One region of the Arthrobacter sp. SAFR-044 genome, then DNA from elsewhere that is predicted to be linked to it. Evidence: predicted binding sites of a transcription regulator. Region 1 holds the regulator's gene; the other holds the start of a gene.
The links. The regulator LexA, encoded in region 1, represses DNA repair genes until DNA is damaged. The targets are predictions, from matches to a motif close to TCGAACANNTGTTCGA.

Region 1 (11,910 bases):
GGGGACGTGCCCCGGCAGCGGTGAACTAGTTGGTCTTCTTACCGGCCGGCTTCGGCACTGCCTTGGGGGCAGGGCGGGCAGCAGGCTTCGGCGCAGCAGGCCTGGCCACCGGCTTCGGCGGCGCAGGCACACCGGCGGGCTTCGGCGCAGCCGGTGCGGCTGCTTCCGGCTTTGCGGCAGTTGCAGGCTTGGGCGCCGGAGCGGCCGCCTTCGGTGCAGCAGCCTTGGGAGCTGCGGCCTTGGGGGCTTCCTGCTTCGGAGCCTCCTGCTTGGGAGCTTCCTGCTTGGGAGCGGGAGCCTTCGGGGCCTCCTGCTTCGGAACTTCCTGCTTCGGTGCCGGAGCCTTGGGGGCTTCCTGCTCAGGAGCGGCAGCAGGCGCTTCAACCGGGGCGCTGTCCGCGGCCGTGGCCTCCGGTTCAGTGGACACGGTGAAGCCTTCCGGCAGGAGGTCCGCCAGTGACTGGGTCATGGGGGCCTGGTCCTGGCCGGAGGTGTCGACGCGTCCCGCAGCCTTGGCTTCGTTCTGGGCCTTGGCCTCGGCGCGCTGGGTTGCCCGGCGTGCTTCCGCCTTGGCCTCAGCCTTGTTCTTCAGCGGGCCAACCACCATGACCATGTTGCGGCCGTCGATACGGGGGCTGGACTCCACCACGCCGACTTCGGCGACGTCGTCGGCGAAGCGCTGGAGCAGGCGGATGCCCATCTCCGGACGCTGCTGCTCACGGCCACGGAACTGGATCATGGCCTTGACCTTGTCCCCGGCGCCGAGGAAGCGCAGGGCGTGGCCGCGCTTGGTCTCGTAGTCGTGGGTGTCGATCTTCAGGCGGAAGCGGATTTCCTTTAGAACAGTGTTCGTCTGGTTCTTCCGGGCCTCACGTGCCTTGACCGCGGCCTCGTACTTGTACTTGCCGAAGTCCATCAGCTTGCACACCGGAGGCTTCGCCTGAGGTGCAACTTCAACGAGATCAAGGTCGGACTCGGCAGCCAGGCGCAGGGCATCCTCAATACGGACGATTCCTACCTGTTCACCTGCAGGGCCGACCAGCCGCACCTCGGGGACGCGGATACGCTCATTGATTCTTGGCTCGCTAATGTTAAAGCTCCTGTGTTTGATGTGGAGTCCGGCAAATGAAGAAGGCCCCCAATTGCCGGAGCAATCGAAGGCCTCAGAGAGGTTGGACCGGCAACCCCGCAAAGGGCTGCACGTGCACAGTCCCGGCAAATGCCGGCCCATGCCCAACCAGGTACCCGGCAACCTTGCGTCCCTGCAGGTTCCAAGGGAACAGGTGGGACAACGGCTGACGCGGGTGGGAGAGAACTCCGCTTGCAAACTGGATGCCATTCTACAGAAAAAATTCCCGTCAACGCTGCGAAGCGCTGTTGGGAACCTGATCGTCCGGGACAATCCCTGAAATAACGACATCCAGTCGGTCTGTGTCAAGCTTACCAGTATGAGCACCCCAGACAGTAATTCATACGTCTTCGAGCCGGGCGAAGCAGGCGCAGACGTTTCACAACAGATCCGCGATATCTCCGAAGTTCCCGCCATCGAGGTCATCACCACGGCCGCCGTGCACCTGATGAGCGCGGCCGCGGTAAAGCTTGGCCTGGCCGCAGAGGACAACGCAGCGGAACTCAAGGACCTCGACGAGGCCCGGAAGCTGATCACCGCACTGGCCGGCCTGGTGACCGCGGCAGCTCCGGAGATCGGATCCCAGCACGCCGGACCCTTGCGCGACGGCCTGCGGTCCCTGCAACTGGCTTTCCGTGAAGAGTCGCTGATTCCTGACGCACCGGGCAAGGGCCCGGGTGAAAAGTACACCGGAGCCGTGAACTAGGGAGCAACTCCCCCAAGCAGCGTCCGACGGCGGGACGGCCTTTGCAGGTCGTCCCGCCGTCGCGCTTTAACTCCCCGGTGGACGGGGAGGCTCACGCGGCGGCGCGGCGGCGGCGCTGCTGGAGCGCCAGGCCCACCAGGCAGAGCAGCACGCCGGCGGCACCGACGGACACGAAGCCGCCGGAGGGACCCATGATGTCGATGAAGACCCCGGCGAGGGGCGAACCCAGCGCAACACCGGCGGTCAGCGCGGAGCCGTACCAGCCCATCGCCTCCCCGCGCCGCTCCTCCGATACCAGGTCCGCCACCTTCTCGGAGGCCGCGGACAGCACGGGGGCGCAGAGCAGGCCCGGAAGGACGGAGACGAAGGAAAGCGTCCAGGTGTCGTGGGCGAAGGCCATGGGCAGGGTCAGCGCGGCCATGCCCAGCAGCAGGAAGACAGGTGGAATGGGCCGGTGCATGGCGCCGTAAATTAGGCCGCCCAGCACGGAGGCAGCGCACCAGAAGACAAAGACGATCCCGATTTCGCTCTGGTGGCCGCCGGTTTCCAGGGCTGCGACAATGCCGACGTCGGTGCCGCTGAGGACCATGCCCGCGCCCGCGGCGACGGCGAAGAGTGCCGCGACCGTGGCGGTGAACCAGGCGAAGCCGCCGGCCAGCCTTCCCCGCAGGCCGCGCTGTGCCGCGCTGGTGGCCGCGCCGGCAGGGGCCAGCTCCGCGACCGCTTCCTGGGCATGCGCCGGAGCAGTGGAGACGACGGCGACTTCCGCAGCGTGCTGTTCGTCCTCGACGCATTCGACCGTTTGGTCCCGGCTGCGGGTGGGCGGGTTGAACCACATGAGGAACAGCCCGGCGAGGGACGTAGCCACGCCCACCACTGTCAGGCCCGCAGTAGTGTGGCCGCTGGTGGCTACGACGGCGCCGGCGGCCGGGCCGATCATGAACACGAATTCCGTGGTGATGGCATCGAGGGCGAATGCGGTGCGCCGCTGGTCACCCTCGGCCAGGACCCCCAGGGATTGCCGCACCACACTGAAGATTGGCAGCGTGAGCAGGCCGCCCACGAAGACCAGCGGCAGGAGCCACTGGTAGGACACGTGGGGCACGATGGACCAGATCACGGTCTCTGAGATGACCGAGGGGATGAGGGCGGTCCGCAGTCCCACGGTATCCACGCGCCTCCCCCGCCACGGCGCCCCGAGGGCGATGCCGATGGTCATGACCGCCGCTGCAGCGCCGGCTGCGGCGTAGCCCTGGCCGAGGGTGAGGACGATGTGCAGGGTCAGCAGGACCCCTGCGGCTGAATGCGGGATGCGGGCAACCATGCCCACCAGCAGCAGCCGCCGGATTGGCCGGATGGCGAGCAACTCCCGGTAGAGAGCGAAATTCACGAAGCGGTCCTTCAGGGTATTCCGCTGTACCGGCGGGGATCACCCACCCTGCAGCGGTTAGTCGGGAGCGCGCCTCAGCTTGATTTCAAGGGAGTCGACGCGCTCTCCAAACAATACATTCCGTGACCACTCGGACTGCAGGCCGGCCACCAGCTCCTGGACACCGGCAGCGTCGAGTCCGTCTTCAAGGTAGAGCACCACCTGCAGTTCAGGACCGGCACCTCCGCCGGGGACCACTGAGCCGTCAGCGGCCCTGGCGGCCACTCCCCTGCCCGGCAGCAGCTCGATGCCGCGGACGGCCGCGAAGCCGGCGGCAGCGTTGCCCATCTCGGCGGCCAACTCCTGGTCACTGTAGGAGGGGGTCCAGTCATGCTGCTGGGCGAGGGCCCAAACGCCGGGCCTGCGCACCACGAACGTCACGTCGGCGCCCGGATCCAGGACCAGGAGTTCGGCACCCTCGGCAACGGCCGAGAGCGCTGCCCGGGCAGCATAGACCGCTACCGGCCGCGCCTCGGGGTGCCAGGCGGACAATGCGGCGGCTGACGTAAAAGCCGGCAGCGCGGTCCTGCCGTCGGCGGCCTTCAGCGTCACCAGCGCCATGTCCGCCTGTTTGTCGGCGTGCAGCCCGTGTTCTGTTTCTGCCTCTTCAGCAAGCTGCGCCACGATGGGAATGAAAACCCGGGCCGTGGCCAGTGACGCAACGACATCCGCCTCGTCGCCCCGCCCCCCGCGGAGCGCGGCAATTGCGGCGAGGTAGCCGGCGTCGGCCGTTCCGTCGTCGTCCTCGAAGTTATGGATCTTCGCGTCCTCACCGGCGAGGCTGCGGCCGGCCCATGACTGTCCCGCGGAATCCGTGGCACCACCGGCGCCGGCCAGCGCCGCCGCGATGTGTCCGGGCAGTTGGCGGGCGGGAGGGCTTACCGGTTCTTCGGAGCTGGGCATGGCCGGGCTGCTTTCCGGGGCCTAGCGGCGGCCGGCGACGTCGAGGGCTTCGGGCAGCGTGAACGCTCCGGCGTAGAGTGCCTTGCCCACAATGGCACCTTCGACGCCCAGGGGGACCAGCGAGCGGAGGACTTTGAGGTCGTCCAGGCTGGAGATGCCGCCGGAGGCCACCACGGGCTTGCCGGTCTTCTCCACCATCTGGCGCAGGAGTTCAACGTTCGGGCCCTGCAGGGTGCCGTCCTTGGTCACATCGGTCACCACGTAGCGGGCGCAGCCGGCGTCTTCGAGGCGGCCCAGCACGTCCCACAGGTCCCCGCCTTCCTTCGTCCAGCCGCGGCCGGCCAGGGTGGTCCCCCGGACGTCAAGGCCGACGGCGATCTTGTCGCCGAAGCGCTCGATGGCCCTGGCTGTCCACTCGGGGTTTTCCAATGCTGCGGTCCCCAGGTTGACGCGTGCCACGCCCAGGTCGAGGGCTGCTTCCAGGGTCTCGTCATCGCGGAGGCCGCCCGAGAGCTCTACCTTGATGTCCAGCCTGCCCACCACCTCGCGGAGCAGGTCGGCGTTGGAGCCGCGCCCAAAAGCTGCGTCAAGGTCCACCAGGTGAACCCATTCGGCACCCTGCTGCTGCCAGTTCAGTGCCGCCTCGAGGGGGGTTCCGTAGCTGGTTTCGCTGCCCGCCTCGCCCTGGACCAGCCGGACGGCCTGGCCGTTGACGACGTCGACGGCTGGCAGGAGCTCTAGTACCGGCAGGTCATGTGCGGTGGTCATACTCATCCTCGGTGTTGGTTCTTGGGTTTCGGGCAAAGGCGGGTGGAATTCGGCGCGTTCAGGCAGTGCCGCGGAGCCCCTGCATCAGCTGGCCGGCAGCGTGAGCAGGTAGGCGGCGACCAGCGACATGGCGGCCAGGACATAAAAGGCCACCTGGGTCCAGAGGGGCTTGCGCTGCTGCCGGAACGAGATGCCGCCGCCAATCAGCAGGCCGGCGAGGCCGGTCAGAAGTACGGGCCACATCTAGGCGTCACTGCCGGCGTCGGCCGCCGGGGCGCCGGGGTCGGCGGCGGCCGGCTTGCGCAGGCCTTCCACCCAGTTGCGCAGGAGCCGCGCACCGGCGTCGCCGGACTTTTCGGGGTGGAACTGGGTGGCGCAGAGCGGGCCGTTTTCGACGGCGGCGATGAACGGTCCGCCGTGCTCGGACCAGGTAACCAGGGGCGGCGCCATCCGTGGCTGGATGACGTCGAAGTTCCATTCCTGCACGCCGTACGAGTGGACGAAGTAGAACCGTTCGTTTTCGACGCCGGCAAAGAGTTTGGAGCCTTCGGGGACCTTGACCGTGTTCCAGCCCATGTGCGGAACAACTTCAGCGCGGAGTGCCTCAACCTTGCCGGGCCATTCGCCGATGCCCTCGGCCTCGGTCCCGTGTTCCACACCGGCTTCGAACAGGACCTGCAGGCCCACGCAGATGCCGAGGACCGGCCGGCCCCCTGCCACGCGCCGGCCGATGAGCCGGATGCCGTCCACGGCCTTGAGTTCGCGCATCACGGTTTCGAACGCGCCGACGCCGGGCACCACCAGGCCGTCTGCGTTCAGTACGTCCTCCGGCTTGGCGCTCAGGATGACTTCTGCGCCGGCACGTTCCAGGGCACGCACTGCGGACCTGACGTTCCCGGATCCGTAGTCCAGCACCGTGACGGTGGGCTTGCCCTGCGGCGACGGCAGCCTGCGCGACGCGGACGGGTCAATGATTGCCCCGTCCTTCAGTACCTGCCCGCTCACAGCGCCCCCTTGGTGGAGGGGACGCCCTCAACCCGGGGATCCGGTTCAACCGCGGCGCGCAAGGCGCGGGCAAAAGCTTTGAACTGTGCCTCGACGATGTGGTGCGGGTCCCGGCCTGCCAGCACGTTCATGTGCAGGCAGATGCCGGCGTGCAGCGTGATGGCTTCGAAGACGTGGCGGGTCAGGGACCCGGTGAAGTGGCCCCCAATCAGGTGGTATTCCTGGCCGGCCGGCTCACCTCCGTGCACCAGGTAGGGGCGGCCGGACACGTCCACCACGGCGTTGGCCAGGGCCTCGTCCAGCGGCACGGTGGCTTCGCCGAACCGGCGGATTCCGGCTTTGTTGCCCAGGGCGGTCCGCAGGACCTCGCCGAAGGTGATGGCGACGTCCTCCACGGTGTGGTGGACGTCGATGTGCGTGTCGCCGGTGGCCTTGACCGTCATGTCGATCAGGGAGTGCTTGCACAGGGCCGTCAGCATGTGGTCGTAGAACGGCACGGAGGTATCGATGTCCGACACTCCGGTTCCGTCGAGGTTGATCTCCACGAGTACGGAGGACTCGCTGGTGGCACGCTCCATGCGGGCGGTCCGGGCTGCAGCCGTATTCGATCCGGTTGAACTCATGGTGAAGGATCCTTAGTGGGAGAAGAAGTGGTTCAAGGCGTCCAGCGCCGCAGTATCAAGTCTAGGCGTGCAGCGCAGCGTGGCCCGCAAGGATGCGTTCCAGGGAGGTAAGGAAGGCTGTGGTTTCCGCCTCAGTGCCTGCCGTGACGCGGAGGTGGCCGGGGATGCCCACGTCGCGGATGAGTACGCCGGCGTCCAGCAGTTCCTGCCAGACCTGGTGCGGATTTTCCAGGCCGCCGAAGAACACGTAGTTGGAGTCCGACGCGGCAGGCTTGAGTCCCATCCTGGTCAGCTCGGCCACGATGCGGTCCCGCTGCTTCTTGATGTCCTGCACGTCGGCCATCAGCGCTTCGCGGTGCTCAAGGGCGGCGAGGGCGGTGGCCTGGGTGATGGCGGACAGGTGGTACGGCAGGCGGACCAACCGCAGGGCGTCAGTGACCTCGGGGGCTGCAGCCATGTAGCCGAGCCGGGCCCCCGCCAGGGCGAAGGCCTTGCTCATGGTGCGGGACACGATGAGCCGCTCCCGGCCGGGCAACAGGGTCAGCGCGCTGGGCGTTCCGTCGTGCGCGAACTCATGGTAGGCCTCATCAACGATCACGATGGACTGGCTGTCCGCCCCGGCGTCATAGACGGCTTCCACGACGTCCAGCCCAAGTCCCGTCCCGGTGGGGTTGTTGGGCGAGCAGAGGAAGACGATGTTCGGCTGCAGTTCCTTGACCTGCCGGGCGGCGGACTCTGCGCTGAGGTCATAGCCCTCCGCCCGTTCACCGGTGATGTACTGGGTGTCTGTTCCACTGGCCAGCAGGGGGTACATGGAGTACGTGGGCGGGAAACCGAGGGCGGTGCGGCCTGGACCGCCGAAGGCCTGGAGGATCTGTTGCAGGACCTCGTTGGAGCCGTTGGCTGCCCACAGGTTGGTTTCGTCGAGCCCATGCCCGAGGTATTCGGCCAGGGCCTTCCGGAGTGCGGTGAACTCGCGGTCCGGATAGCGGTTGAGGCCCGCAGCGGCCTCAGTGACGGCTGCGCTGATGGCGGCACGCACGTCAGCGGGAACACCATGGGTGTTTTCATTGACGTTCAGCAGGATGGGGACGTCCAGTTGGGGCGCGCCGTAGGGGGTCAGCCCGCGGAGGTTGCTGCGGAGGGGAAGCCGGTTCAGACGTTCTAGCTGGTCGTTCACCTGAACAGTTTAGTGGCCGCGGCAACCACCGGAAAATGTGACGGTTCCTGTTCGCCCTCGGCATGTCCCGCGACCGCCCGCTCCAGGGCTTGCCAGCCAGCCAGGCAGGCCGCCCTGGCAGAGGCCACGAACTCAGGGCTGGCGCCGGTCAGTGGGCGGGGACGGTCAGTGAGTGGGGACGAAGAGCTGCTGGCCCGGAAGGACGGTGCCCGCGGCAAGGTTGTTGAGCTGGACGATGTCCGCCACAACGTCCCTGGCGTCCCGGTCGGGAGCTACGGCGCCGGCAATGGCCCAGAGCGACTGACCCGACTGCACCGTCACCGTGACCGTGGGCGTCACTGCAAGATCCGCCACGGAGTCCGATGCCTTGGCCGGGGAGTGGAAGAGCCCCGAAAGCGACAGCAGGAGTACGGCCACCAGTACAAGCGGTACTCCGATCAGGACGATCCTCCCCCGGCGGGTCAGCCGCAGGGGTGCGGACGAGTGTGAAACCTGGTGAACAGATAAAGCTGACATGAACTAAGCCCTCCTGGACTTGCCGTGCTGCCCGGGTGCCCGCCGACTGCTGCCCCACCGCTCATACTGCGCCGGGAACCTATCCCGGCCGCGTATTCGAATGGGTCATCTGCTGGTTAGAACACATGTTCGAACTTTGCTGGTTAAGTTTTAGCACCTATCAACGAACAATGTCGAGACTCGCTAGAACAAATGTTTGAAAAAGCAATGTGGCTGGCCTAGCTTTGAAACGAAAGAACAACCACTACTGCAGTTGATCAGCAGGGTCTGACAATGACAGTGGGAGTCCTTCCGGCGGCACTGTGGAACAGCCGCCCGCGGAGGATCCGGCGGCAAGCGAAAGGCATTGGCGAACATGGCAGCAGCAGCCGCCGGGGGCAGGACCGCCCCGCAATCCAAGAGGACCGCCAAGGGCCTGACCCCCCGGCAGAAGAAGATCCTCGAGACCATCCAGCGCTCGGTCAATGAGAACGGGTATCCGCCCTCCATGCGCGAGATCGGCGACACGGTTGGTCTTGCCAGCCTGTCCAGCGTGACCCACCAGCTTTCCCAGTTGGAGAAGCTGGGTTACCTGCGGCGCGACCCCAAGCGGCCGCGCGCCATGGAAGTACTGATGCCGCTCACGCTCGACGGCGGCGGTAAAGGTGCCGGCACGTCTCCTGCACCGCAGGCCACGGGCGGCGCCACGGTGACGGAACTGCCCACGGCACTGGATACGGCCATGGTTCCCCTGGTGGGCCGGATTGCCGCCGGCGGGCCCATCCTCGCCGAACAGCTTGTGGAAGATGTCATGCCGCTGCCACGCCAATTGGTCGGCCAGGGCGAGCTCTTCATGCTCAAGGTGGCCGGTGACTCCATGGTGGACGCCGCCATTTGCGATGGCGACTGGGTGGTGGTCCGGCGCCAGGCTGACGCTGCCAACGGCGACATTGTTGCTGCACTCCTGGACGACGAGGCAACCGTGAAGACCTTCCGCCAGCGCGATGGCCATACCTGGCTGCTCCCCCAGAACACCCAGTACGAACCGATCCTGGGTGACCACGCCACCATCATGGGCAAGGTCGTCTCAGTCCTGCGTTCCCTCTAGCCAGCGTTCGCTCTAGCCTGGGTTCCACAGCCAGCATTCATGCCGGCCGTGCGCCACAGTTCTCAGGATGCGTCGGCACCAAGCCGGGTAAGCGCGGCCAGCGCCTTGGCGCGGTCCGTAGTGGCCCAGAACGGGGGCAGTGCGCCGCGCAGGAATCCTGCATAGCGTTCGGTGGCCAGCCGCGAGTCCAGGACGGCCACCACACCCTTGTCTCCGGTTGACCTGATCAGCCGTCCGGCACCCTGGGCCAGCCGGATGGCAGCGTGGGTGGCCGAAACGGACATGAAGCCGTTGCCCCCTGCCTGCGCCACGGCACGCGAACGCGCCGTCATCAGTGGATCATCCGGCCGCGGGAACGGAATGCGGTCTATCACTACCAGCCGGCAGGATCCTCCAGGAACGTCGACGCCCTGCCACAGGGACATGGTTCCGAAGAGGCAGGTGTCGGGTTCGTCGGCGAATTGCTTGACCAGTGCGGTCATGGTCGACTCGCCCTGGCAGAGGACAGTCACATCGAGCTTGGGCCGGAGGGCATCGGCAGCTTCTTCGGCGGCCCGCCGTGAAGAGAACAGGCAGAGGGCACCCCCACCGGAGGCTTTGATGAGCGCTTCGAGTTCTGCCAGGGCCTCCGGGGAAACGCCGCGGCCGGGCTTGGGCAGGTGGCCTGCCACGTACAGGATGCCCTGCTTGGGATAGTCGAAAGGCGACCCAACATCCACGCCCGTCCAGCTGGGCGCGCCGTCACCGATCAGGCCAAGTCCCCCTGCCGCAGGTTCAAAGGCGGAGCCGATGGCCAGGGTGGCGGAGGTCAGCACAACAGTGTGATCGGCGAAAAGCCCTTCCCGCAGCCTGCCGGCGACGGACAGTGGCGCTATGTTGATCAGCACCGGCGCGCTGTCGTCGGGCGGTGAGTATCCCTGGCCGGGATCGAAGGTGCTGGCACGGGAAAACCACACCACTTCCCGGTTTTCCCGGGCGGCGATGAGCCGCTCGCACAGTTCCAGGATGAGCATCAGGCGCGACCGGGCCAGCTGCCGGCCGCCGTCGGCTGTGGCGTTGCTGTCCCCTTTGGAATCGGACAACGCAGCCCGGCACGCTTCACGCAACTGGTCCACGCAGTCCAGCTGTTCATCGTTCAGGCCGTTGGGAAGCAGGCCGTTCGGCGCGCCGGCGAGGGCCAGCTCAAGGTTCGCCGCTGCGGCGTTCAGGGCATCGACGGTGATGGCTGTATGTTTCCGGGCGCCCGAAGCGGCAGCGTGGACCATGGCCACGGACAACTGTCCGGATACGGCCCCGGTGACACGGTCCTGCAGTTCGTGCGCTTCGTCCACCACCACGACGTCGTATTCGGGCAGGACTGCGAGTCCCTCGAACGCGCTGACGGCCAGCATGGCGTGGTTGGTCACCACCACGTCGGCCTCGGCGGCGTCCTGCCGGGCGAGCTCGCTGAAACACTCGGCGGCCATGGGGCATTTTTGGGCCCCAAGGCACTCCATCGACGTCACGGAAACCTGCCGCCAGGCACGGTCGGTCACGCCGGGCAGGAGTTCGTCCCGGTCGCCGGTGGCTGTCTTTTCGGCCCACTCACGGAGCCGCACTACTTCCTTGCCAAGCTGCGACGACGGCCCGCCCACGGAGGCGGCGAAATGTGGAACGCTGGTGTCCTCTCCCAGGGAGAAGAGCTGCCCTTCCGATGGTTCCTCCGACGGGAACCCGCCCTCGAGCTTGTGGCGGCAAACGTAGTTGGACCGACCCTTGACCAGGGCAACCTTGACCGGCCGGTCCAGGGCGGGCGTGATGTTCTTCAGGAGCCGGGGCAGGTCCCTGCCCACAATCTGCGTCTGGAGGGCAAGCGTGGCCGTGGACACCAGGGCCGGCTTGTTGCTTTCCAGGGCATGGGCGATCAGCGGCACCAGGTACGCCAGCGATTTGCCGGTGCCGGTGCCTGCCTGGACCAATAGGTGGTTGCCCGTTTCGATGGCCCGGGCCACCTGGCGGGCCATTTCATGTTGTCCGGTGCGGCTTTGTCCACCCATGCCGGCAACGGCCCGGTCGAGCAGTTCGATGACGAACTGCTCGCCGGCCGTCTGCGCAGCCTCGCCGGCCGCGACGTCAGTCATTGACGATGAATGGTTCCAGCTCGGACGCGAGGCCCTCCCGGACCATCACCGCCGCCCTGGTACCCGCCTCAACATGGTCCAGGCTGAGGATTTCGGCGTCGGACTCGTGCAGCTTGCTGATCAGGTCTCCGCGGTCGTACGGAATGAGCAACTCCATCTTCACGGATGGCCGGGGGATGGATTCGCTGATGGCCTTCAGCAGTTCCGGAATGCCCTCCCCTGTCCGGGCCGAGACCACTACGTGCCGTGGCTCGCGCTGCTTCAGCCGCTCCACCACGAAGGGGTCGGCAGCATCAGCCTTGTTCAAGACGATGATCTCCGGCACCTTGCGGGCATCAACTTCGCTGAAAACCTTCCGGACCGCAGCGATCTGCCCTTCGGGATCGGGGTGCGAAACGTCCACCACATGCAGGATCAGGTCAGAGTCCGCCACCTCTTCCAGGG
Region 2 (11,910 bases), on a different contig from region 1:
GCTGTGGCAGAATCACCGACCAAGAGCCGCTTTGCGCGGGATGAATCTGCCAAGATAAATGCCCTGCTGTCGGATCACCCAGTGATCGCAAGCATCAAGGATGAGGACGGTTTGCGGGCGGTTCTGACAGCCCCATGCCCTGTTGTCTTTGTCCTCTTTGGATCCGTGATGTCGATCAGAGGGATCGTGGAGACGCTCAAGGCGGCCGGCAAGACGGTCTTTGTCGATGTGGACCTCCTTGATGGTTTCGCCAGCAAGCCGGTCGTGGTCGATTTTCTGAGGGCGAACACGCATGTCGACGGCATTCTCAGCTCAAAGGCTGCCATGGTACGTGCGGCAAAGACGGCGGGATTCCTGTCAATTCACCGTCTCTTCCTGATCGATTCGTTCAGCTACAACAATCTGCCCAAACAGGTCTCCGTATCGGGCGCAGACGCCATCGAGATCCTGCCGGGATGCATGCCCCGAGTAATCTCATGGGTTTGCGAAGACATAGATCTCCCGCTGATTGCTGGTGGACTGGTATGTGACAAGGAGGACGTGATCGGCGCGCTGGGTGCTGGTGCCACAGCAGTGGCTTCGTCCAACCGGGATGTGTGGCTCATGTAGCGAAAAACAAAACTGCCCCTAGGCAGACCTCCGGCCACATGCTAGAGTCCTTTTCAACTTAAAACTTCATACTTGTTCCGGGCTCTGCCCGTGACGGTTGCTCAAAAACTAGAGAACAGCGACCCCCAATTCCAAGGGGATCGCTGTTCTCTTTTTTTGTGCCTTTCCTGAACAAGGTGGAGGTTGAGTCAGCCCGCAAAAGCGCGAACGCCTAACACGAACGGAAACATAAGAATTGACAACCCTCAAACGCGAAGAGATCGTCAGCGCCTACGCCGATATCCTGGGCAGCGACCGCGTAATTACCGATGAGCAGACGCTGCGGGAGAACAGCGTCGACCGCTATTACAAGGTCGAAAATATCTTTGGTATCTATTCCTTGCCTCTGCCTGCGGCAGTCGTAAAGCCGGGTACTCCGGAAGAAGTTTCATCAGTACTAAAGCTCGCGAACGAATATGGAATCAGTATCGTCCCCAAGACTGGAGGCTCAGCAACGGAGGGCGGCCTTGAAACCGTCGTTGAAAATTCTGTCGTTGTTGACGGGTCATTGATGAACGAGATCATCAACATTGACACCGAAAATATGCTGGCGACCGTCCAGTGCGGCGTTCGGCTGCAGGATCTTGAGGACGAACTTCGAAAGATCGGCTACACGACCGGCCACTCCCCCCAGTCGAAGCCAATTGCACAGTTCGGAGGGCTCGTTGCAACGCGATCCATTGGACAGTTCTCGACTCTCTACGGTGGCATCGAGGACATGCTCGTCGGCGTTGAGACGGTGTTTGCCAATGGTGAGATTTGCCGAATCAAGAATGTTCCGCGGCGGGCGGCCGGCCCGGATATCCGTCACCTGGTGCTGGGAAACGAGGGTGCCCTCAACTTCATCACGGAGGTAAGCGTCAAGATCTTCCGCTACTTCCCCGAAAACAATCGGTTCTACGGATATCTGCTGGACGACATGAAGACGGGCTTCGAAATCCTCCGGGAAGTAGTCACGCAGGGCTACAAGCCTTCTGTTGCCCGCCTTTACGACAAAGAAGATGGGCTGTACCACTTCGGGCACTTCTCCGAAGGCCGTTGCGTACTGATTTTCATGGCGGAGGGCCCCCAACTCATCGCCGATGCCACCGGTAAAGCCATTGAGCAAATTGTCTCCTCCTTCACTGCTGCAGATCGGGTTGCAGACTCGCTGATCGAGGACTGGTTTAACCACCTGAACTGGGACGTCTCCAAGATCGAAGAGGAAAGGGTGGAAATTCGCGAGACCCTGAATAACGGCTTCACCACAGAGATCTCCGGAAACTGGAGTGTCATCAACGACATCTACATTAATGCGCTCACAAGAATCCGGAACGAAGTGCCGGCGCAATTCAGCCTCTTGGGCGGCCACTCCAGCCACAGCTATCTCAACGGAACAAATATGTATTTCGTCTATTACTACAAAATTGACGTGGACCCCACCGAGGAACGCACGGTTTACCACGACCCCATCCAGAACATAATCGTGGAGGAAACGCTCAAGCTCGGCGGTTCAATGTGCCATCACCATGGCGTGGGAAAGCACCGGACGCACTTTCTCGCAGAAGAATACGGTTCCTCGCTGTACATGCTGGAGACCCTCAAGTCTGCCTTTGACCCGAATGGCATCATGAATCCAGGGACAATCTTCCCGCTCTGATCCAGCCCAGAATCAACTCAGAACCAGGGAGTTTGTATGCCCGATTTGAACATTGCCGAATTTCAAATGAGTTTCTTCTCATTGAAAGGCAAGAATGCGATCGTAACCGGAGGCAACACCGGTCTCGGTCAGGCCTTTTCACTTGCGCTGGCCAAGGCAGGCGCCAATGTGCTGGCTGCCAGCATCATGCCTGATGATGGCAGCACGGGGACCATGGTCGAGGAAGCCGGCGCAAAATACGCCTACGTCAAGTCCGACATCACGGTGGAGGGAAACCCTAAAAAGGTTGTGGATGCCTGTATATCCGAATTTGGGAGCGTGGATATTCTCGTCAACTGTGCGGGGCGAAGCATCAACGAACCCGACGTCCTCAACTACACCCGTGCGCAATGGGACCCCATGGTGGCGCTGAACCTGACAGCCGCCTTCGAAATGTCACACGAGTGCGCCAAGTACATGGTTCCGCAGGGCAGCGGCAAGATCATCAACATCTGCTCGGTTTTCACATTCCTCGGAGGGCAATGGTCGCCGGCCTATGCAGCCACAAAGCACGGTATTGCAGGATTCACCAAGGCCTACTGCGACGAGTTGGCCCAGTTTGGTGTGCAGGTTAACGGCATTGCACCCGGCTACTACGCCACAGAACTAACCACTGCGACCAGAGCTGATCCTGAAGCCAACCGGCGGGTCCTGGACCATATCCCGGCGAACCGCTGGGGGCAAACCCAGGACCTCATGGGCGCGACAGTATTCCTGGCCAGCCGGGCGTCCGATTACGTCAACGGTCACATCCTGAGCGTCGACGGCGGTTACCTGGTGCGCTAGGCGCCGGCAACGCAGATGAGGAACATGACATGACCACCAACTACATCATCGGACTTGATGGTGGATCCCAAAGCTCAAAGGTAGTCATCTTCGACACCAACGGCCGGGTCGTGTGCGAGGCAAGTGAGCCCCTGGCCCCCATGCACACGCCCGGGGCGGGTATTGCGGAACACCCGAACGACGACCTCTATGACTCCATCGTTGCCGCGGCCGCCCGGGCGATGAGGGCTTTTCCTGGAAATCGCAAGGACATCATTGGCGTGGGGTTGTGCACCATCCGGTGTTGCCGGGCACTGGTTCGCAGCGACGGGACCCTGGCCGAGCCTGTCCAAAGCTGGATGGACCATCGGCTCTCCAAAGCGTATGAACACAACAACGACGACGTCGCTTACGTCACCACCGCTTCGGGGTATCTCATGGGCCGGCTCACTGGGGGGCTAACGGACACCGCGGCCAACTACATTGGACCCTGGCCCATGGATGGCCGGACATGGGACTGGTTTGACGATCGGGAAAAGTTCGAGTCGTTCAATGTGCCGCGTGACATGTTGTACCGGTTGCAGATGCCGGGCGACGTCGGCGGCTTTGTGAACACCACCTTTGCGGAGCTCACAGGGATCCCACAGGGGATACCTGTGGTCCACACCGCAAACGACAAGGCTGCCGAGGCATTGGGTTCCGGCCTCCGCGACGACGCAACCGGCCTGGTCTCGCTGGGCACGTACATTGCCGGCATGGTCGTTGGGAAGGAATTTGCGGCCGAGCCGCGGACATACTTCTCGAACTTCGCGTCAGAGCCGTACCGCTACATATACGAATGCGGCGGCATCCGGCGGGGCATGTGGACCGTCTCCTGGCTACGGGACCTGTTTGGTGCGGAGAACGCCCTTGCTGCGGCGGAGGCCGGCACCAGTGCCGAGGAGCGCTTAAACAGGTTGGCTTCTGACATTCCCGCAGGAAGTGACGGCCTGCTGTGCGTTCTCGACTGGCTCGCACCGCCGAACAAGCCCTTTAAAAAGGGAATGTTCATCGGCTTCGACGAACGGCATGGTTACGCGCACATGTACCGCGCCGTCCTGGAAGGCATCGCCTTCACAATGAAGCGAAACATGGCTGCCATGACCGCCGAACGAGACATGGATCTTAGGACGCTGGTTATCTCAGGTGGCGGCTCAAACAGCGATCTCATCATGCAGATCTTCGCCGACGTCTTCAATATGCCAGTGGTCCGGAATGTTGTCCGGAACGCCGCCGGTCTCGGTGCTGCCATCTGCGTTGCCGTGGCCTGTGGAATTTACCCGGACTTCGACGACGCATCTGCCCATATGGTTCGGCGAGAGGACCGATTCGAACCCGACCCGCAGAACGCCGCGCTGTACGAGCAGTTGTGCACAGTTGCGGCCGAAATACCGATGCACACAGACCCCATTTTGGAAAAAATCCACAAAATACTATCTGACAAATAAGGAGCTGCTCCATGCTCAAGCTCGGCAAATCAAAGAAGATTTTTCAGCTTGTATTGCTCATACTCGCGGCGGGCTCAATCTATCCGCTTGTGTACCTTCGACAAAACTTTGAATCCACTATCCTGTCCGTCTTTCATCTCAGCAACTCAGAATTGGCGGGCCTCTACTCGATGCTCGGGATCATCTTCGTTATCGGCTACATACCAAGCGGATGGTTGGCCGATAAGGTCCCGGTGCGTTACCTCATCACATTTTCGCTGGTTCTCACCGCAGTGACTGGCCTGTTCTACGCGCAGGTACCGGACAAATCCACTCTCGTCTACGTATACCTTGTCTGGGGATTTGCCACAGTCTTTACATTCTGGAGTGCAATCCTTAAAACTGTCAGCCTTCTCGCGGATAAGAACGAGGAAGGTACTTACTTTGGTGCGCTTGACGGCGGTCGGGGACTGGTGGAGGCAATTCTGGCCAGCTGCGCAGTCGGTCTTTTCGCACTGTTTGCCGGAGATGGCACCTCCGACATCACGCAGACCAAGGCAGGCTTCCAAGCTGTGGTCTATATGTATTGTGCAGTGCTCGTCGTTATCGCCGTCCTGGTCTTCTTCGTACTTTCCGACGGTCAGCAAAAGGACGCCAGGTCCCAAGGAGAACCGGTTGAGTCGACTTTGGCCGCGGTACGGCGAATCCTGAAAATCCGCGAGGTGTGGGTGATGAGCCTGGTTCTCTTCTGTGGCTACACGCTGTTCTGGGGACACTACTACTTCTCCGGGTTCCTCAATGTGAATCACGCCGTGAGCCCGGTGAATGCGGGTGTAGTGACGGTAATCGTCCTGTGGATGCGTCCAATCGGTGGGTTCGGAGGAGGGTTCCTCGCAGACAGGCTCGGCAAGAGCCGGGTACTGGCGGTCTCAATGGTTGTCGCAGCTCTCGGGTTCATTAGCCTGAGCCTCCTGCCAAGCGGTTCGAATGCCCTGGCCTACGTGCTGGTGGTGGTTGTTGGCCTCTTCCTGTACGCAATCCGCGGGATCTACTGGTCGCTGCTTGATGATTGCCGTGTCCCTGCCGCGGCGACTGGTATCGCCATCGGCATCATTTCATTTGTGGGTTATCTGCCTGACATTTTTATTCCGCAGATCAGCGGCGCGATTTATACCGCCTTCGGTGACGATGTGGCAGGAGCAAACAACTTGTTCTTCCTTGTCACTGCCGGCATCGGGCTGGTTGGCGCGGCGGCTGCCGGTTACTTCGCAGTTCTGATGAGGAAGCGCCGGAATTTTGAGACAGCCAGCGACATGGAGGCATCGCCAACCACGATCTAGCCTGCTTTTCACTGGTCCTTCCGGATGTCACGACGAAGCCCGCCATCCCTGGCCATTCCAGGGGTGGCGGGCTTTGCCTGTTGCGTGACTCGGGGTGGACCGCCGCTACTTCAGGCCGAGCTGCTTGGTGGGGGCCCGGAAGGATTCCTTGGCGGTCAGGGCGGACACGGCTGCAACGGCGCAAATGATGGCAGTGAAGATGCTGATTTGCACCCAGCCGCCGGGCTTGATGCCGCCCATGGCAGCCACGATGGCCGGGGCGAACCCCGCCATCAGGAAGCCCAGCTGTGTGCCGATGGCCAGGCCGGAGAAACGGACCTTGGTGCTGAACATTTCAGCGTAGAAGGAAGGCCAGACGGCGTTGGCCGCTGCGTAGCCGCACGAGAAGTAGCCGATGGCGGCCAGGAACATCAGCGGGACGCTGTGGGACTCAAGGCTCAGCAGGAACACGGGGGTGAGGACCGCGCTGGCCAGGGCGCCGTAGATGAAGACCGGCTTGCGGCCGATCTTGTCTGCCAGCATTCCGAAGAGCGGCTGGGTGCCCAGGGCCACGACGTTGGCAGCAACCACCAGCCACAGGGTAGTGGTGCCGTCCACGCCGGCCACGGTCTTGGCGTAGCTGATGGCCAGGGTGCCGAACACGGTGGAGACGGCGGCGATGAAGGCGCAGCAGATCACGCGGAGCACGTCGCGCCAGTGGCCCTTGAGCAGGTCGGCCACGGGCAGCTTGGCGATCTGGGCGTTCTTCCGTGCTTCCTCGAAGGCGGGCGGCTCGTGCAGGGTGCGGCGGATGAGGAACGCCACCACAACCACCGCGGCGCTCAGCCAGAACGGGATGCGCCAGCCGATGCCGAACTTGATCTCGTCCGGCAGTGCCAGGACGGGGATGAACACCAGGGCCGCGAGGATCTGGCCACCCTGGGTGCCGGTGAGGGTCCAGGAGGTGAAGAACGAGCGGCGGTTGTCCGGAGCGTGCTCCAGGGTCATGGAGGAGGCGCCGGCCTGCTCGCCTGCAGCGGAGAGGCCCTGGCACAGGCGGGCCAGCACCAGCAGCGCCGGAGCCCACCAGCCGACCGTGCGGAAGTCGGGCAGGCAGCCGATGACGAAGGTGGAAGCACCCATGAGCACCAGGGTGAACATCAGGACTTTCTGCCGGCCCACCCGGTCACCGAAGTGGCCCAGGATGACGGCGCCAATGGGCCGCGCCACATAGGCGAACCCGAAGGTTGCGAAGGACATGATGGCGGCGTTCGCATCGGCATTGGGGAAGAAAACCGTGGGGAAGATCAACGCTGCGGCGGAGCCGAAGATGAAGAAGTCGTAGTATTCCACGGCGCTGCCCAGGAAGCTGGCGAGGGCGGCCTTCTTGGGAGTCCCCGCGGAGGTGAGGGCACCCGCCCTTGCTGCCGGAAGTGTCTTGCTCATGGTGTTCCTTTGGTGTGACGACATTGTCGCTGATGGATCTGGGGCGCGGCCGCCCATGCCTTGATGCGGGCGGGGGATGCGGCTGGAGTCCGGTCGGAAGACCCGGCCATAGTAGCCACATGGTGGGAGCTACTTTTGCGATACAGAAACTATGCCTGTGAGGGCAGTCACCTGTCAAGAAAATAATCACTATCTAGAAATAGTTCTCACATTGTGGCAACATCGTCACTATGAGTGTGAACCAAACCACAGCGGCCGATGAAGAATCCGCTGCTGCCGGCCGCCCAGGAGGGCCCGTAAATGCCATGCCGCCCGAAGGCAAGGTTGGCGCCCGTCCCGCGGAGCGCACGGATATGGTGGGCAAGGCCCTGGGGCTGCTGGTCCTTCTGGGCGATGAACCCCGCGGCGCCAGTGCCGCGGAGATCTCGCGCCGTGCCGAGCTTCCCTTCAGCACCACCTACCGCCTGCTGGGCTCTCTCACCCGCGACGGCTTTGTCGACTACGAGCCGGATGGCCGCCGCTACCACCTGGGCCTACGGATCTTCCAGCTGGGACAGCGCGTCTCCAACCACCACGGCTTCGCGGGCACGGCCATGCCCATCCTCCGCCGGGTCACCGAACAGACCGGTGAGGCCACCATCCTCAGCGTCCGCGACGGACTGCACCATCTGACCGTCAGTAAGGTGGATGGACCGCAGACCTTCCGCGTGACCAGCGACCCCGGCCACCTGGGCTCGCTCTCGTCCACCGCGGTGGGCAAGGCCCTGGTGGCATTTGCCGAGGACGCGGAACGCGAAAAACTGCTGGCCGAGGTCCCGCTCGAAGCGCTCACTGACAAATCGATAACGGACCGCGAAGCGTTCAAGACCGAAATCGAAAAGGTCCGTCGGCAGGGATACGCCGTCATGGACGAGGAGAACGAGGCCGGAATGCGCGCTGTGGCCGTTCCGCTGCTCAATGACCAGGGGCACGCCTTTGCCTCGCTGGCAACTGCAGTGCCGGTCTTCCGGCTGGACCTTGAGGGGCTGGTGGCGCACGTTCCCCTGCTGCAGGAAGCCGCTGCCGAACTGGCGGCCAGGCTGCCGCAGCGGTAGCAGAACCCGAAATCAGGACCGGCCCGAAAACTACTTTTGTTCGTATGTAGAACATGAGTGCGATAAGTGAACATTTGTTGTACCGTAATCCCTACCACCTGCAATGCGGCTGAGTTCCGCGCCTGGTGCCGTACCAAAGGAGCTGCACGCATGAGCAATCGAACTGAGTCCTACCTGGTAGGACTGGTTGGTGATGGCGTTACGCCATCGCTCACGCCGCCCATGCACGAACGGGAAGGCGACGTGCAGGGCCTGCGCTACCTGTACCGGCCCATCGACCTGCTGGACCTGGGGTTGACCGGGGAATCCGTGGGCGCCATCCTGCACAGCGCCCGCACCCTGGGCTTCAACGGACTGAACATCACCCACCCCTGCAAGCAGCTGGTCCTGGAACACCTTGACGAGATCTCACCTGACGCGCGCCGGCTGGGCGCCGTCAACACCGTGGTCATCCGCGACGGCCGGTTTATCGGCCACAACACAGACTTCTCCGGCTTCGCAGCAGCCCTCGCGTCCGGCCTCCCCAACGCCCGGTTGGACCGCGTGGTGCAGCTCGGCGCGGGCGGTGCCGGGTCCGCCGTCGCCTACGCCCTGCTCAGTGCGGGAGTGAAATCGCTGGACCTGGTGGACATGGACCCCGAACGCGCTGCGGCGCGGGGCGCCGAGCTGCAGGGCTTTTTCCCCGACAGCACCGTCACGGCACGCACGACGGCGGAGCTGCCGCAACTGATGCCGCTTGCCGACGGCCTGGTGCACTGCACCCCCGTAGGCATGGTGGCGCACCCCGGCGTCCCAATGGACCTGGACCTGCTCGAGCCCCGGCACTGGGTGGCGGACATCGTCTACCGCCCCATCGACACCGAACTGGTCCGCGGCGCCCGCGCCAAGGGCTGCGAGGTGCTGGACGGCGGCCGGATGGCCGTGGGCCAGGCCGCCGACGCCTTCCGGATCTTCACCGGGCTCGAGGCGGACCCGGCGCGCATGCGCAGCCACTTCCTGGAGCTTGTGGCCGCCGAGGAGGTGGCCGCCTGATGCGCACCGGAATCGCCACGGTTTGCCTCTCCGGCACCCTGAAGGAAAAGATGCAGGCCTGCGCCATCGCCGGCTTCGACGGCATCGAGATCTTCGAACAGGACCTGGTCACCTCCCCGCTCAGCCCTGAGGACGTGCGGAAGATGGCCGCCGACCTGGGGCTTGGCCTGGACCTGTACCAGCCGTTCCGGGACTTCGACGGCGTCACGCCGGACTTGCTGAAGGCCAACCTGCGCCGCGCGGAGGCCAAGTTCAAGCTCATGGCCCGCCTTGGCATGGACACCATCCTGGTGTGCTCCAACGTTGCCACAGCCACCATTGACGACGATGCCGTCCGCGCCGAACAACTGGCACAGCTCGCAAACCTGGCGGGGGACCACGGCGTCAAGGTTGCTTACGAGGCCCTGGCCTGGGGCAAGTACGTCAACGATTACGAGCACGCCTACCGCCTGGTGGAAATGGTGGACCACCCCAACCTGGGCACCTGCCTGGACTCCTTCCACATCCTCTCCCGCGACTGGGACACCGCGCCTATAGAGAACATCAACGCGGACAAGATCTTCTTCGTCCAGGTGGCGGATGCCCCCAAGCTTTCCATGGACGTGCTGTCCTGGAGCCGGCACTACCGCGTGTTCCCGGGTGAAGGGCAGTTTGAGCTGGCCAAGTTCATGGGCCACGTGGTCCGCGCCGGCTACACGGGCCCGGTCTCCCTGGAGGTGTTCAACGACGTCTTCCGCCAGTCCGACGTCGAACGCACCGCCGTGGATGCCATACGCTCGCTGATCTGGCTGGAGGAGCAAAGCGCCAAATGGCTCGCCGGCGCCGAAGCCGCGCCCGGCAACGCAGGCGCGCTCCGCCGTCGTTATCCCATGGAACTTGCCACCCTGCCCAAGGTGAACGAGCCCGCAGGTTTCAACTTCGCCGAGGTCAAGGCGGACGACACCGCCCAGCTGGAGAAGCTCCTGGGCCAGCTCGGGTTCCAGTTCGAGGGCCGGCACCGCACCAAGGACGTGCAGCTCTGGACCATGGGCCAGGCCCGGGTCATCATCAACGAACAGGCCGCACGGCACGCCGACCCGGCCATCGCCGCGCTGGGGTTCGACGTCGATTCCCCCGTGATCGCCTCAGCCCGCGCCCAGCAGCTCAAGGCCCCCGTGGTAGCCCGCAAGGTCCAGGCGGACGAGGAAGTGTTCCAGGGCATCGCCGCGCCGGACTCCACCGAGATCTTCCTCTGCCAGGGCAGCCCGGACGGCACCGCCGCGTGGACGCACGAATTCGGGGAAGGGCTGGAACACCCTTCGGGAGGAGCCAGCGCGGTCATCGACCACGTGAACCTGGCCCAGCCGTGGCAGCACTTCGATGAAGCCGTGCTCTTCTACACCAGCGCGCTCGCCCTCGAACCGCAGCCGTTCGCGGAAGTCCCAAGCCCCAGCGGCCTGGTGCGCTCGCAGGTCATGCAGACCTCCGACGGCGCGGTGCGGCTGGTCCTGAACCTCGCCCCGATACAGCAGGCAAGGAATGAGGCCCGCAAAACCTACCAGGAACACATTGCCTTCGCCGTGGAGGACCTGGTGGCCACCGCCCGTGCTGCCAGGGAGCGGGGACTGGAGTTCCTGCAGATTCCGGCCAACTACTACGAGGACCTGGACGCCCGGTTTGATCTCGAGCCAGGGTTCCTGGCCACGCTCCAGGAGCTCAACCTGCTGTTTGACCGGGATGCCGACGGCGAGTTCCTGCACTTCTACACCGCAACCGTGGGCAGCGTGTTCTTCGAAATGGTGGAACGCCGCGGCCGTTACGACGGATACGGTGCCCCGAATGCCCCGGTGCGGCACGCAGTCCAGTACGACTCGCTGCACCGCACCACCTAGACCAGCACCACCCAAAACCCAGACGCACCAAACCCAACAACCAGAAAGGAGCCAGCCGTGAAGGAAGACATCAACGCCGAGCTGGAGTCGGAGGAGCTCGTGCCCCCGGCCGAACCCAAGGCTGCCCACCAGCCCCTGGACAAGGCCATCGAGTCGCAGGCGGACCTCAGTGCAGAGATCAGCGCCATCGGCGAGGCATACCGCCGCGCCCTCAAGGACGGCGGCCAGCCGGAGATCCAGCCGCGCCTGGACTACCCGCCGTACCGCAGCAGCATCCTGCGCCACCCCACCAAGAGCCTGCAGCACGCGGACCCGGAAACCATCGAGCTGTTCTCGCCGGCGTTCGGGCACCAGGACGTGCACGCCCTGGAATCGGACCTCACCATCCAGCACAACGGCGAACCGCTGGGCGAACGGATCATCGTCTCCGGCAAGGTCCTGGACGGCGACGGCCGCCCGGTGGCGGGACAGCTGGTGGAAATCTGGCAGGCCAACTCCTCCGGCCGCTACATCCACAAGCGTGACCAGCACCCCGCGCCCATCGACCCCAACTTCACGGGCATTGGCCGCTGCATCACCGGCCCGGACGGC

Region 2: a site for LexA is predicted at 8,464-8,479, ahead of ACR65J_RS16105 (shikimate dehydrogenase). Genes of this name have one in related genera too.

Annotation. Positions count from the first base shown of each region.
Region 1 covers NZ_JBPFDN010000001.1:576,873-588,782, reverse strand. Annotated here, with positions in the region: gene infC (translation initiation factor IF-3) at 26-1,048, opposite strand; gene ACR65J_RS02605 (DUF1844 domain-containing protein) at 1,449-1,835, shown strand; gene ACR65J_RS02600 (MFS transporter) at 1,927-3,225, opposite strand; gene ACR65J_RS02595 (SseB family protein) at 3,283-4,167, opposite strand; gene priA (bifunctional 1-(5-phosphoribosyl)-5-((5-phosphoribosylamino)methylideneamino)imidazole-4-carboxamide isomerase/phosphoribosylanthranilate isomerase PriA) at 4,189-4,935, opposite strand; gene ACR65J_RS02585 (CG2302 family histidine operon protein) at 5,020-5,178, opposite strand; gene hisH (imidazole glycerol phosphate synthase subunit HisH) at 5,179-5,940, opposite strand; gene hisB (imidazoleglycerol-phosphate dehydratase HisB) at 5,937-6,563, opposite strand; gene ACR65J_RS02570 (histidinol-phosphate transaminase) at 6,625-7,743, opposite strand; gene ACR65J_RS02565 (LysM peptidoglycan-binding domain-containing protein) at 7,909-8,259, opposite strand; gene lexA (transcriptional repressor LexA) at 8,615-9,346, shown strand; gene ACR65J_RS02555 (ATP-dependent DNA helicase) at 9,409-11,466, opposite strand; gene hflX (GTPase HflX) at 11,459-11,910, opposite strand, start outside.
Region 2 covers NZ_JBPFDN010000010.1:135,139-147,048, reverse strand. Annotated here, with positions in the region: gene ACR65J_RS16140 (glycerol-3-phosphate responsive antiterminator) at 4-609, shown strand; gene ACR65J_RS16135 (FAD-binding oxidoreductase) at 845-2,287, shown strand; gene ACR65J_RS16130 (SDR family oxidoreductase) at 2,324-3,112, shown strand; gene ACR65J_RS16125 (FGGY-family carbohydrate kinase) at 3,142-4,578, shown strand; gene ACR65J_RS16120 (MFS transporter) at 4,590-5,897, shown strand; gene ACR65J_RS16115 (MFS transporter) at 6,003-7,322, opposite strand; gene ACR65J_RS16110 (IclR family transcriptional regulator) at 7,553-8,416, shown strand; gene ACR65J_RS16105 (shikimate dehydrogenase) at 8,567-9,448, shown strand; gene ACR65J_RS16100 (bifunctional sugar phosphate isomerase/epimerase/4-hydroxyphenylpyruvate dioxygenase family protein) at 9,448-11,319, shown strand; gene pcaH (protocatechuate 3,4-dioxygenase subunit beta) at 11,377-11,910, shown strand, end outside.